4 regions of the Dactylosporangium sp. NPDC049525 genome follow, and region 3 is predicted to be linked to each of the others. Evidence: riboswitches for the same ligand, from Rfam matches in the RefSeq annotation. Region 3 holds a riboswitch; each other region holds the start of a gene.
What was found. A riboswitch is a leader RNA that binds a small molecule or an ion and turns the genes downstream of it on or off. The one in region 3 is predicted to bind cobalamin.
Positions count from the first base shown of each region.

Region 1: it holds a riboswitch for cobalamin, as region 3 does, so the genes downstream of both, AB0K00_RS51495 (VWA domain-containing protein) here and metE (5-methyltetrahydropteroyltriglutamate--homocysteine S-methyltransferase) in region 3, are expected to answer to the same signal.
Region 2: it holds a riboswitch for cobalamin, as region 3 does, so the genes downstream of both, cobN (cobaltochelatase subunit CobN) here and metE (5-methyltetrahydropteroyltriglutamate--homocysteine S-methyltransferase) in region 3, are expected to answer to the same signal.
Region 4: it holds a riboswitch for cobalamin, as region 3 does, so the genes downstream of both, bluB (5,6-dimethylbenzimidazole synthase) here and metE (5-methyltetrahydropteroyltriglutamate--homocysteine S-methyltransferase) in region 3, are expected to answer to the same signal.

Region 1 is NZ_JBFAPO010000076.1:26,755-29,967, reverse strand. Features, by position in the region: gene AB0K00_RS51505 (hypothetical protein) at 1-76, opposite strand, end outside; gene AB0K00_RS51500 (hypothetical protein) at 142-981, opposite strand; cobalamin riboswitch at 1,041-1,236, shown strand; gene AB0K00_RS51495 (VWA domain-containing protein) at 1,276-3,213, shown strand, end outside.
Region 2 is NZ_JBFAPO010000058.1:56,181-59,393, forward strand. Features, by position in the region: gene AB0K00_RS46755 (precorrin-3B synthase) at 1-1,142, opposite strand, end outside; cobalamin riboswitch at 1,188-1,374, shown strand; gene cobN (cobaltochelatase subunit CobN) at 1,413-3,213, shown strand, end outside.
Region 3 is NZ_JBFAPO010000034.1:74,263-77,475, forward strand. Features, by position in the region: gene AB0K00_RS36505 (NAD(P)-dependent alcohol dehydrogenase) at 1-788, shown strand, start outside; cobalamin riboswitch at 840-1,052, shown strand; gene metE (5-methyltetrahydropteroyltriglutamate--homocysteine S-methyltransferase) at 1,191-3,213, shown strand, end outside.
Region 4 is NZ_JBFAPO010000010.1:147,379-150,591, reverse strand. Features, by position in the region: gene AB0K00_RS17755 (hypothetical protein) at 1-652, opposite strand, end outside; gene AB0K00_RS17750 (hypothetical protein) at 756-908, opposite strand; gene bluB (5,6-dimethylbenzimidazole synthase) at 1,019-1,639, opposite strand; cobalamin riboswitch at 1,679-1,885, opposite strand; gene AB0K00_RS17740 (metallophosphoesterase) at 1,895-2,614, opposite strand; gene AB0K00_RS17735 (MBL fold metallo-hydrolase) at 2,624-3,213, opposite strand, start outside.

The DNA.
Region 1 (3,213 bases), on a different contig from region 3:
CGGCCGGCGCCGCCGCCGGCAGGACGGCGGCCGCTCCGGCGGCGCAGGCGATGGCGACTGAGGCTGAACGGCGCATCGGAGGGGTCCTTGTCTGTGGGCTGCTGATGTCTGCCAGATCGGCCGGCCCGGCGGGGGCTTGAGCTACCCGCCGAGCGCCATCCAGGTGTCGTACTGGTGCACCGCGATTCCCTCGAACGCCGCGTACCGCTGCGCCGCGCTGTCGACCGCGCTCAACGTCGCCCGCATCGCGCTGCCCGTGCCGCCGTGGAACGTGCAGTACGGACAGTCGCCGAGCGCCTGCGTCTCCGCGCCCAGCCGCGCCGGTTTGGCCGCCTTCCCCGCGCGGCGCAGCAGGTCGTCGGCGACGCCGAGCATGGAGTTGCCGCCGGTGGCGGTGTTGCGGTAGCTCATCACGGTGATGCCGTCGACCCGGGCGAGCACGGCGTCGGCCAGGTTCTCCCCGCCGGCCTGCACCGTCGGCAGCCAGAACGGCACGTCGACCTCGACCGGCGGGCCGACCCGCGCCAGCTCGTCGAGCAGCTGCAGCAGCCGCGGTACCAGCGCCGCTTGTTGCTCTTTCCAGGACGGCAGCAGGTAGGGCTCGACGTCGACGTGCAGCCCCCGGAACAGCCCCGTGGCCGTGGCGGCGCGGGCCCAGCCGAGCGCGGTCGCGTGGTCCGTCGTCCAGGCCGGCTCGCCGCCGAGCGCGTCAAGGGTGATCCCGGCGCCGTCACACAGCGCGCGCAGCCGGGTCAGGTCCGTCACGTCGGCGCGCGGGTCGTAGTACGCGAAGATCGTCGTCACCGAGTTCGCGACGGCCCAGCCGACGACCGCCTCGGGCGGCTCCCGCTCCCACAGCCACATGGCGCGGGTGCCCGGCGGCGCCACCGACGTCTCCGGCGCGAGCGGCGGCAGCCGCCGGTGCACGGCCGCGACCAGCAGGCCTGCGGTCAGCACGACACACAGGACGGCGTGCGCCACGCTCCTGCCCACGTTCACTGTTCGGCCCGGTCCGGCGGCACCGAAGGATTTGGGTCACGTTGACGTCACTGGGAGCCGTGGGACACGATGAACCCCGAGCGGTCATAGGGAGGAACCCAGTGCGAGTCTGGGACGGTCCCGCCACTGTGACCGGGGAGTCACCCTCCAGCGCACGGACCACGGCCGCACCGGCCGGAAGGTCGGGGGGCGGCGGCGATCCGGGAGTCAGGAGACTCCGGCCGCTCACGCTCCATGACCCAGCGGGCGCGGACCCGCTCGATAAGGATGTGCCCGTTGACGTCGCCATACCCGTTCTCGGCCGTGGTCGGCCTGCCCGACCTGCGCCTCGCCCTGCTGCTGACCGCCGTGTCACCGGCGATCGGCGGGGTCCTCGTCCGGGGTGAGAAGGGCACCGCCAAGTCGACCGTCGTGCGTGGCCTCGCCACGCTGCTGCCGGAGGTCGACGTCGTCGCCGGCTGCCGCTTCGCCTGTGACCCCACCGCGCCCGACCCGTCCTGCCCCGACGGCCCGCACTCCCTGGACGCGCCCGCGGCCCGCCGCCGCTCCGCCCTGGTCGAGCTGCCCGTCGGCGCGACCGAGGACCGGGTCGTCGGCACCCTGGACCTGCAGCGGGCCCTCGGCGACGGGGTCAAGGCCTACGAGCCCGGCCTGCTCGCCGCCGCCCACCGCGGCGTGCTCTACGTCGACGAGGTCAACCTCCTGCCCGACCACCTCGTCGACCTGCTCCTGGACGCCGCCGCGATGGGCCGCGCCCACGTCGAGCGCGACGGGGTCTCCGTCAAGCACGCCGCCAGGTTCCTGCTCGTCGGCACCATGAACCCGGAGGAGGGCGAGCCGCGCCCGCAGCTCGTCGACCGGTTCGGCCTGGTCGTCGGGGTCACGTCGCCGACCACGCCCGCACCGAGGGCCGAGGTGGTGCGGCGGCGGCTGGCGTACGAGCTGGACCCCGAGACGTTCGCGGCCCGCTTCATCGAGGAGGACGCCGCGCTCGCCGGCCGGATCGCCACCGCCAGGCGCGCGCTGCCCGGGGTGACGTTGCCGGACCGTCAGCTGGACCGGATCGCGCGGATCTGCCTGGCGTACCGGGTGGACGGGCTGCGCGCCGACATCGTCGTGGCCCGCACCGCGGTCGCGCTCGCCGCGTGGCACGGCCGGACCGTCGTGACGAAGGACGACCTGCGCGACGCGGCCCGGCTCGCGCTGCCGCACCGGCGCCGCCGCGACCCCCTCGACCCGCCGGGCGCGGACCAGGAACGCCTCGAGGAGATCCTGGACCAGGAGCTCGGCGACGACCCCGACGACCCCGACGACGACGCCAGGCACGACCCAGGCGACGAGGACCCGGATACCGGCGGGCCGTCCACGGCCGGCGAGCCGGCCGCTGCCGGTGACGGAGGCGGTGACGGTGGTCCTGGCAGCGCACCGGGCAACCCAGGTCCGCCGCCGGTCGGTCCGCCACCCGCCGGCGATCACGCCGCGCAGGCGCCGCCCGCGCAGGTCGAACCCACGCCGGGCGAACCCTCCGACGGGCCGGTCACGCAGCCGGCCGGGGAGCTGGCGTTCGCGCAGGCGCCGTACAAGACGCGGCTGCTGCGCATCGGCGGCCGGGCCAACCGGCAGCAGGGCGCGCACGCCGGCCGGCGCTCGCCAGCGTACTCGCGGCACGGGCGGGTCGTGCGGTCCCGGCAGCCCAGCGGCGGCAAGCTCGTCAGCCTGCACCTGCCCGACAGCTTGCGGGCCGCGGCAATGCGCGGCTCCCGCAGCGTGCAGACCCAGGACCTCCGCGAGGCGGTCAAGGTGGGCCGGGAGGCCAACCTGGTGCTGTTCGTCGTGGACGCGTCCGGCTCGATGGCCGCCCGGCAGCGCATGGCGGTCGTGAAGACGGCCGTGCTGTCGCTGCTGCGCGACGCGTACCAGCGCCGCGACAAGGTCGGCATGATCACCTTCCGGGGTGCGGAGGCCACCACCGTCCTCGAGCCGACCGCCAGCCACGAGGTCGGCGTGCTGCGCCTGGCCGAACTGCGCACCGGCGGGCGCACCCCGCTCGCCGCCGGGCTGCTCCGGGCCGCCCGCACGCTGCACGGCGAGCGCCGCCGCGACGCCCGCCGCCGGCCGCTGCTCGTCATCGTCACCGACGGCCGGGCCACCAGCGGCGCCGACCCGCTGACCGTCGCGCCCGCGCTCGCCGGCATCCCCGCCGTCGTCGTGGAC
Region 2 (3,213 bases), on a different contig from region 3:
CAGCCGACCCAGTGCACGGGCAGGTCCCGCGGCACGGTGCCCGCCTCGACGGCCGCGCGGGCGTCGGCCCGCACGTCGGCGAGGGCTTTGGCGCAGCCGGGCCGGCCGGCGCACGCGGTGACCCCGGCCCACGGGGAGGCGGGGTCGGTGACGAGGCCGGCCGCCGTCAGCAGTGTCTCGACGGGTCCAGCTTGTGCGACGGGCACGTCCGGCACGACGACGGTCCGCCACGGCGTGACGATGATCTCTCCCGGCGCGGCTTCCACCAGCGCCGCGGACTGTGCCTGGGTGAACAGGCCGAGCGGCACGACGACGGTCAGCGCGGCCTGGCCGTCGAGCTGCGGCGCCCACCCGGCCACCGGGCCACGCCGGCCGTCGTATTGACCAACGTCGGCGCGATCAAAGCCGTTGTATTGACCAACGTCCGCGCGGTCTGGGCCGCTGTATTGACCGGCGTCTGTGGCGTAGGAGGTGGCCAGCCGCGCCGCCACCCGCGCCCGGCCGTCGGTCAGCTCCGTCAGGCGCCACGCCGTGCCGCCCTGCTCGGCCCGCTCGGCCAGGAACGCCCTGGTGGCCCGCAGCAGGAGGTCAGCCGCGCCGGCCGGCGTCACGGTGCCGGCACCGGCCGGCATGACGGTGCCGGCCAGGACCAGGCGGTCGCCGTGCAGGCCGACGTCGCCGCCGAGCGGGGTCACATCGCCGCGCCCGTCGTCGACGGTGACCAGGAACCTGCCCGGAAGGTCCGCCAGGGAGGCGTCGGCGCACAGGCCGGCGTCGTACGCGGCCACCACCGGCCGCACGTCCAGCTCCCCGAGCCCGTCGCGGCCGCTGAGCGGGCTGGCGATAATGTTGCGGACCCGTTCGTGAGTGTCCGACGGCAGCAGCCCGGCGGCGGACAACCGGGCGGCCAGCTCGACCTCCGCACCCGGTCGCAGCGCCCTGACCTGGATGTTCCCCCGCGAGGTCAGCTCCAGCGCCGGGTCGCCGAGGTCGAGTGCCGCGCCGCGGAGCACGGCCAGGGCCGCGACGCTCAACCGGCCGCCGGGCAGCCGGACCCGGGCCAGGCCACCGTCGGCCGCGGCGTGGACCTGCACGGCGCCCGGGCACCGGTCCGGAGCGTCGCGTCCACTGGCAGCCTGCACGGGCCGGATACTACTGCGCAGCGGCTCGCTTGACTCAAGACAGCGCTGTCCAGGAGAGTTGGCGGTGCTGTACGGCGACGTGTGGAGGAAGCCGGTGTCAATCCGGCGCGGTCCCGCCACTGTGACCGGGGAGCGGACCTCCGACGCAAGGCCACCGGGCGCGAGCCCGGGAAGGCCGGAGGCGAGCGCCGATCCGGGAGCCAGGAGACTCTCCGTTGCCGGACCTTTCCCGACCGACTTGGGGCGCGGACCCCGAGGGAGGACCCCGGCGTGATCCTGCTGTTGTCGACGTCTGACACCGACCTGCTCAGCGCCCGCGCGAGCGGTGCCGCGTTCCGGCTGGCCAACCCGTCCCGCACCGCCGTGGAGGACCTGCCGGCCCTGGCCGACGGTGCCGACCTGGTCGTGGTGCGGTTCCTGGGCGGCTACCGCGACTGGCAGGAGGGTTTCGACGCGCTGCTGCGGCTGCCGCTGCCCGTGGTCCTGCTCGGCGGCGAGCAACTGCCCGATGCCGAGCTGATGTCGCACTCGACGGTGCCCGCCGGGGTCGCCGCGGACGCGCACAAGTACTTCACCGAGGGCGGCCCGGCCAACCTCGGTGAGCTGCACAACTTCCTGTCCGACACGATCCTGCTGACCGGCCACGGCTTCGCGCCCCCGGCGACGACCCCGACCTGGGGACCGCTGGAGCGGGCGGGCACGGACCACGACGGCCCGACGGTTGCGGTCATCTACTACCGGGCGCATCACCTCGCCGGCAACACCGCGTTCGTGGAGACGCTCTGCGCGGCGATCGAGGACGCCGGCGGCCGGGCGCTGCCCGTGTTCGCCTCGTCGCTGCGCACCGCCCCGGCGGAGCTCTTGGACACGCTGCGGCAGGCCGACGCGCTCATCGTCACCGTCCTCGCCGCGGGCGGCACCCGGCCCGCCGACGCGCAGGCCGGCGGCGCGGACGAGGCGTGGGACGTGGGCGCCCTGGCCGCCCTCGACGTGCCGATCCTGCAGGGGCTCTGCCTGACCAGCGCCCGCGACACCTGGGACAGCAATGACGACGGCCTGTCGCCGCTGGACACGGCCACGCAGGTCGCGATCCCCGAGTTCGACGGCCGGATCATCACGGTGCCGTTCTCGTTCAAGGAGGTCGACGCCGACGGGCTCACCGTCTACGTCGCCGACCCGGAGCGGGCCGGCCGGGTCGCCGGGATCGCCGTCGGGCACGCCCGGCTGCGGCACCTGCCGGCCGCGGACCGCAAGGTCGTGGTGATGCTCAGCGCATACCCGACGAAACACGCCCGGATCGGCAACGCCGTCGGCCTCGACACGCCCGCGAGCGTGGTCCGGCTCCTGTCCGCGCTGCACGAGCAGGGCTATGTGGGTGCCGACGGCTTCCCCAAGGACGGCGACGCGCTGATGCACACGCTCATCGCCGCCGGCGGGCAGGACGTCAACTGGCTCACCGAGGACCAGCTGCGGGGCAACCCGATCAGGATCTCGGCCGGTCGCTACCGGGCCTGGTTCGCCACGCTGCCGTCCGACCTGCGCGCGGAGATGGAGCGGCACTGGGGGCCGGCGCCGGGCGAGCTGTTCGTCGACACGTCCCGCGACCCGGACGGTGAGATCGTGCTCGCCGCGCTGCGCGAGGGCAACGTCGTGGTCATGGTGCAGCCGCCGCGCGGGTTCGGGGAGAACCCCGTCGCGATCTACCACGACCCGGACCTGCCGCCGAGCCACCACTACCTGGCCGCGTACCGGTGGCTCGCCGACGAGTTCGGCGCGCACGCGGTCGTGCACGTCGGCAAGCACGGCAACCTGGAGTGGCTGCCCGGCAAGACCGTCGGGCTGTCCGCGTCCTGCGGCGCCGACGCGGCCCTGGGCAACCTGCCGCTGATCTACCCGTTCCTGGTCAACGACCCCGGCGAGGGCACCCAGGCCAAGCGCCGGGCGCACGCCACCCTCGTCGACCACCTGATCCCGCCGATGGCGCGGGCCGACTCGTACGGTGACATCGCCCGCCTCGAGCAGCTCCTCGACGAACATGCGACGATCGCGGCCCTCGACCCCGCGAAGCTGC
Region 3 (3,213 bases):
GCCGTCCCCGCAAGGGCATCCGCGTGCTGGGGCTGGAGTTCGCCGGTGAGGTCACCGCGGTCGGCCCGGCGGTGCGCCGCACGCAGGTCGGTGAGCGGGTCTTCGGGTTCACGGGCTTCGGCGTGGGCGCGAACGCCGAGTACAAGTGCCTCTCGGAGCGGGCGTCGTTCACCACGATCCCACCCGGTGTGAGCTACACGGACGCCGCGGCCAGCGTCGACGGGTACACCACCGCCTGGTATTTCCTGCACACCCTCGCCAACGTCCAGGCCGGGCAGCGGGTCCTGGTCATCGGCGGGTCCGGCAGCATCGGCACCTACGCCGTCCAGGTCGCCGCCCACGCGGGCGCGGAGGTCCACGCCGTCTGCAGCGGCCGCAACGCCAAGCTGGTGCAGGAGCTCGGCGCCGGCCGGGTCTTCGACTACACCGCCGAGGACTTCACCACCAGCGGCGAACGGTACGACGTCGTCTTCGACACCGTCAGCGGCAGCTCGTTCGCCCGGTCCCGGCCGGTGCTGACCCCGCGTGGCTGCTACCTGCCCACGACCGGCCTGGTGAACAACGTGCACGCGTGGCGGACCGCGGTCACCGGCGGTCCCCGGGTGCGCACCGGCATGTCGGTGCGCAAGCACGCGGCCCTCGCCGAGCTCCGCGAACTGCATGCGCAGCGACGGATCCGGGTCGTCATCGACCGCACGTACCCGCTGTCGGAGATCGTCGCGGCGCACCGCTACGTCGACAGTGGACGGAAGGTCGGCAACGTGGTCATCACCGTGGTCGGCGGCTGACCACCGGAACTCGCCCCCCGCCGGGCCGGACTGTGGGCCGGGCGGCGACGTATCATGGAGGGCAGTGCTGGTTCGCTCCTGCCACCGCAGGGGCGTCGTAAGAGGGAACCCGGTGGGAATCCGGGGCTGCCCCGCAGCGGTGAGTGGGAACGACCGCCGTCATGAGCACTGGGTCCGTGAGGGCCTGGGAAGCGACGGCCAGTAGGAGACCGGTGACGGTCGTGCCCGCGAGTCCGAAGACCTGCCCGCACCGCGTGCGCGACCCCGCGCACGCCGCCGACGGCTGCGCGGGCTGGCCAGGGCGACCCGGTGGTGCCCGGCGCCCGTCGCCGCAACCCCGTGGGCCGCCGTGCTGTGCCTTCCCGGGTGGTCGTCGACCACCTCGAGGGAAGGGACACCGGCGTGACGACGACGCCATTCGGCCTGAGCACTGTGCTCGGCTATCCCCGCATCGGCCCGGACCGGGAGCTCAAACGCGCCCTGGAGTCCTACTGGGCCGGCCGGATCGACGCGACCGCCCTGCAGCGCGTGGGCGCGCAGCTGCGCGCCGGCGTGTGGCGGGACCTGCGCCACACCGGCGTGGACGCGATCCCGTCGAACACGTTCTCGTTCTACGATCACATGCTCGATGCCGCGGTCGCCGTCGACGCGGTCCCGGACCGGTTCCGGCGCCTCGGCCTCGGCGACCTCGACACGTACTTCGCGATGGCCCGCGGCACCGCCGCCGAGCCGGCGCTGGAGCTGACGAAGTGGTTCGCCACCAACTATCACTACCTGGTCCCGGAGATCGGCCCGGACACGGTCTTCGTCGCCCGGCCCGGCAAGCCGGTCGCCGAGTTCACCGAGAGCCGAGAGCTGGGCATGACGACCCGGCCGGTGCTGGTGGGGCCGGCAACGTTCCTGCTGCTGTCCAAGGCCGCGGCCGGCGCCCCGGAAGGGTTCCGGCCGTTCGACCGCCTGGACGACCTCGTCACCGTGTACGGGGAGCTGCTCGCCGAGCTCGCCGACGCCGGAGTGGTGTGGGTGCAGCTGGACGAGCCGGCGTACACCGCGGACCGCACCGCCGCCGAGATCGACGCGTTGCGGGCCGCGTACGCCCGGCTCGGCGCGCTGCGGCAGCGCCCGCGCCTGTTCGTCGCATCGTACTTCGGGGACCTGGGCGACGCGCTGCCGGCGCTGCTGGCGACGCCCGTGGAGGCGATCGGCATCGACCTGGTCGCGGGGCCCGGCAACGTCAACCGGCTCGCCGGCTGCGGGCCGATCCCCGGCCGCACGATCGTCGCCGGGCTCGTCGACGGGCACAACATCTGGCGCACCGACCTGCGTGCCGCCGCCGCCCGCGCCGCGGTCCTCACCGGCATCGCCGACGACGTCGTGGTGTCCACGTCGTGCTCGCTGCTGCACGTGCCGGTCGACCTCGACGCCGAGGCGGACCTCGACCCGCAGCTGCGGGCGCGGCTGGCGTTCGCCCGGCAGAAGGCCGGCGAGGTCGTCCAGCTCGGCCGGGCGCTGCGCGACGGCGTCGCGGTCCTGCCCGAGCCGCCGGCGGCGCCGCCCGCGGCGTGGCGCGACGACGAGGTCCGTTCCCGCCTGGCGCGGCTGCCGGTCGCCCGGCGCGGCGCGTACGAGGACCGGGCGAAGGCGCAGCAGGAACGGCTCGGGCTGCCGCCGCTGCCGACCACGACGATCGGGTCGTTCCCGCAGACCGACCAGTTGCGCAAGGCCCGGGCCGCGCTGCGCGCCGGAACGCTCGACGCCGGCGGCTACGCCGAGCGGATGCGGGCCGAGATCGCCGACGTCATCGCGCTGCAGGAACGCCTCGGCCTGGACGTGCTCGTGCACGGCGAACCGGAGCGCAACGACATGGTCCAGTACTTCGGCGAGCAGCTCGCCGGGTTCGCCGCCACCGCCAGCGGCTGGGTGCAGTCGTACGGTTCCCGGTGCGTGCGGCCGCCGATCATCTACGGCGACGTCAGCCGCCCCGCGCCGATGACGGTCGGCTGGGCCACCTACGCCCAGTCGCTGACCGGCCGCCCGGTGAAGGGCATGCTCACCGGGCCGGTCACGATCCTCGCCTGGTCGTTCGTGCGCACCGACCAGCCCCTGGCCGACACCGCCAACCAGGTCGCGCTCGCCCTGCGCGACGAGACGGCCGACCTGGAGGCGGCCGGGATCCGGATCATCCAGGTCGACGAACCGGCGCTGCGGGAGCTGCTGCCGCTGCGCCGGGCCGAGCAGGGGGCGTACCTGGACTGGGCGGTGACCGCGTTCCGGATCGCGACCGGCGGGGTCGCCGACGACACCCAGATCCACACCCACCTGTGCTACTCGGAGTTCGGCGAGGTGCTGCCCGCGATCGACGCCCTCGACGCCGACGTGACCAGCATCGAGGCGTCCCGGTCGAAGCTGGAGATCCTCACCGACC
Region 4 (3,213 bases), on a different contig from region 3:
CCGAGGCCGCGAGCACGTCGGCGACCACCCCGGCGAGGATCGGCAGGTACCGCTGCCGCCGCGGCACGACGACGAGCCCGTCGAGTTTCGTCTCGGCCACCAGGAAGTAGAGCCGGTGGCCGAGGTGCATCGAGGAGTGCAGGCCGAGCCGGCGCCCGGCGAGCAGGTGGAACAGCTCGTGCAGCACGACGAACGGCAGCTGCCCGAACAGCACCGTCAGCTCGACGATCAGCAGGTAGTCGGTGAAGAACACGTTGCCGCGGGCTGGTGCGAGCCGCGGGTCGGCGACGCAGACCGCGACGGCGGCGACGACGAGCGCCGCGTAGCAGGCCCAGGCGACCGGCGAGAACAGGGCCGCGCCGAGCCGCTGCCAGCGCGGCGGGGCGGTCTTCTCCCCCGCGCCGCCAGGGCTCAGGAAGTCCAGGTCCCGCAGGGTGTCGAGGAATTCGTCGATGTCGACGGGTTCGCCGTAGCGGTCGGTGTACCAGGCGGCGGCGTCCCGCGGTGGCCGGCCTCCGGCGAGCTCGCGGAGCAGCGCGGCGCCGTCGGGCGGGAACACGCCGTAGGAGTCGCAGTCGGTGCGGCCGACGACGACCCGGTCGCCCTCGTCGAGGTACCGCAGGTCGTGCAGCGCCACTGGGGCGTTCGGCATGGCAGATCTCCTCTGCTGGTGGGCTGGGACCCCGGCCGGGGGTGAGGGTGGGTTGCGCCCCCGGCCGGGTGTCCCGCGGTGTCGGCCTCGTCGGCCCTGCAACTCAGCCCAGGAACTCCGCACAGCAGCACATGCCGTAGCAGTAGTTGTTGCAGAGCCTGGTGAGCCGCACCGCGCCCGCCTTGCGGACCACGATCTTCTTCATCCCGGCGCCGGTGCCGGTTTCCGTGCTGATGTCCGTAGCGATCTGTGCCATTGGGATTCGCCTCCTCAGACGATATGCGTCACGTTGCGTGATGAGAATGGCACGCAACGTGACGACCATGAAGTCGCCCGGGTGACACTTCGACCCCGCCTAGCCGACAGCTACCAGCGGTCGTGATGCAGCGCCTCGACCAGCGGAATCCTGCTACGCCAGCCGTGCCGTTCGAGGTCCGGCACGGTCTCCAGGTGCGTCACCGGGCCAAGGCACAGCCACGCCACGGGACGGATGCCGTCGGGGATGCCGAGCAGGTCGCGGACGAACGATTCGCGGTAGAACGACACCCAGCCCACGCCGAGACCCTCCGCGGTGGCCGCCAGCCACAGGTTCTGGATGGCGAGGCAGACCGAGTAGAGGCCGGCGTCGGCGATCGCGTGCCGGCCAAGCACCGCAGGACCGCCACGGCCGGCGTCGTAGGTGACGACCACGGACAGGGTCGATTCCAGTACACCGTCGATTTTGATGCGTTGGAACGTCTCGATTGCCGGCCCGTCCAGGGTCGCGGCGAACGTCTCCCGCTCCTGCCGCACGTGGTCGTGGAACGCGCTGCGCAGGCCGAGATCGCGCACGAGCACGAAGTCCCACGGCTGCGACAGCCCCACGCTCGGCGCCGCGTGGGCCGCGCCCAGCACGCGGTCGAGGACCTCGGCGGGGATCGGCGCCCCGGTGAACTGGCCGCGCACGTCGCGACGGCGGTGCACGACGTCATACAGGTCGGTGCTCATGAGGGCAGGCTCCCGCTGCTCAGGCCGGCCCCGGCGCGGGGCAGGCGGTGAACGCGAGGCCGGTCTTCGGACTCTCGGATCAACGCCTGACCGTCCGCCTTCCCAGCCCGCAGGCCAGTGACCGCACGCCACGTTCGGCGTGCATGGACGGCAGCTCCCCGATCACCGCGGCGGGCCCGTGCCGGATTCACACCGGCTTCCCGATTCTCCCCGGTCGCCCGGGGCACCTCGCATCAGTTCATGCCGCCGCCGAGCTTAGACGCACAACCGGAAGTGCGTCGTGAGGCGGCCGTCCTGCAGGAGGTGGAACGCGAGGGCCGGCGGCGCCTCCGGGCGGTCCTCCGGCTCCCAGGGCAGCAGCATCGTCGACTCGACGCCCGGGGCGGCCAGGACCGGCACGCCGGCGAACGTGCTCACCGCGGCGGTGTGGACGTGGCCGCACAGCACGGCGACCACGTCCGGGTGCCGGCCGAGGACCTCGGCGAGCCGCCCGGCCCCGAGCTGGCGGACCTGGTCCGCGGCGGGCTTGCCGACCGGCACCGGCGGATGATGGCAGCACACGAACGCGGGCGTGCCGGCCGACGCCGCGAGGGTGCCGTCGAGCCAGTCGAGGGTGTCGTCGTCCAGCCAGCCCTCGGCGTGCCCGGGGACGCTGGAGTCGCACAGCGCGAACACCGCCCCGGCGACGGTCTCGACCCGGTTCACGGGACCAGTGGCCGGCTCCTCGTCGAGGAGTTCACCGCGGAACATGGCCCGGTCGTCGTGGTTGCCCGGGAGCGCCAGCACCGGCACGCCGAGCTGCTGGAGCTTGCCGAACACCGCGTACTCGGCGGCGAGGCCGTGGTCGGCGACGTCGCCGGTCACCACGATCGCGTCGAGCGGGCGCTGCAGGCCGGCGAGGTACGCGATGACCCGCTCGAACCGGTCCGGCGGCTTCGATCCGACGTGGAGGTCACTGAGATGGGCGATGAGCACCCCTGCTGGTTACCCCAGCAGCGCTGCGCTACCCGCCGACTCGAACGCGGCGCGCACGTCGTCGGGGCTTTCGGTGAAGTGTGCCCAGCTGTCGATGTGGACCGGCAGCACCGTCTTCGCGCCGAGGAGGCGGGCCGCCTCGAGCAGGCCGGCGGCGCCGAGGGTCAGGTCGGCGTCGCCGAGCAGCGGGGTGCGGGCCTTGCCGCCGAACAGGATCGCGACGTCCACGGCCGGGAAACGGTCGGCGATCTGCGCCACGACGCCCAGGGACGCGTTGTCGCCGCTGACGTAGACGGTCGGCAGGTCGTCGCCGTGCAGCACGAAGCCGGTGACGGGGCCGGTGAGGTGCTCGGTGCCGTCGGGGCCGTGCTGCGCCGGCACCGCGGTGACCCGCACGAGGCCGCCGCCACCGGGCCGGGACAGGTTGACCTCGGTCCACGGCGGCAGGCCGACCGTGGGGCCGCCCAGCCGGGCGGCCGCTGCCGGAGTGCTGAGCATCAGGGGTACCGACGCCGCGAAGGCCCGACCGGAGTGGTCGAGGTTGTCAGGGTGCTGGTCGTGGGACAGCAGCACGACGTCGACGGTGCCGGCGTCCGCCG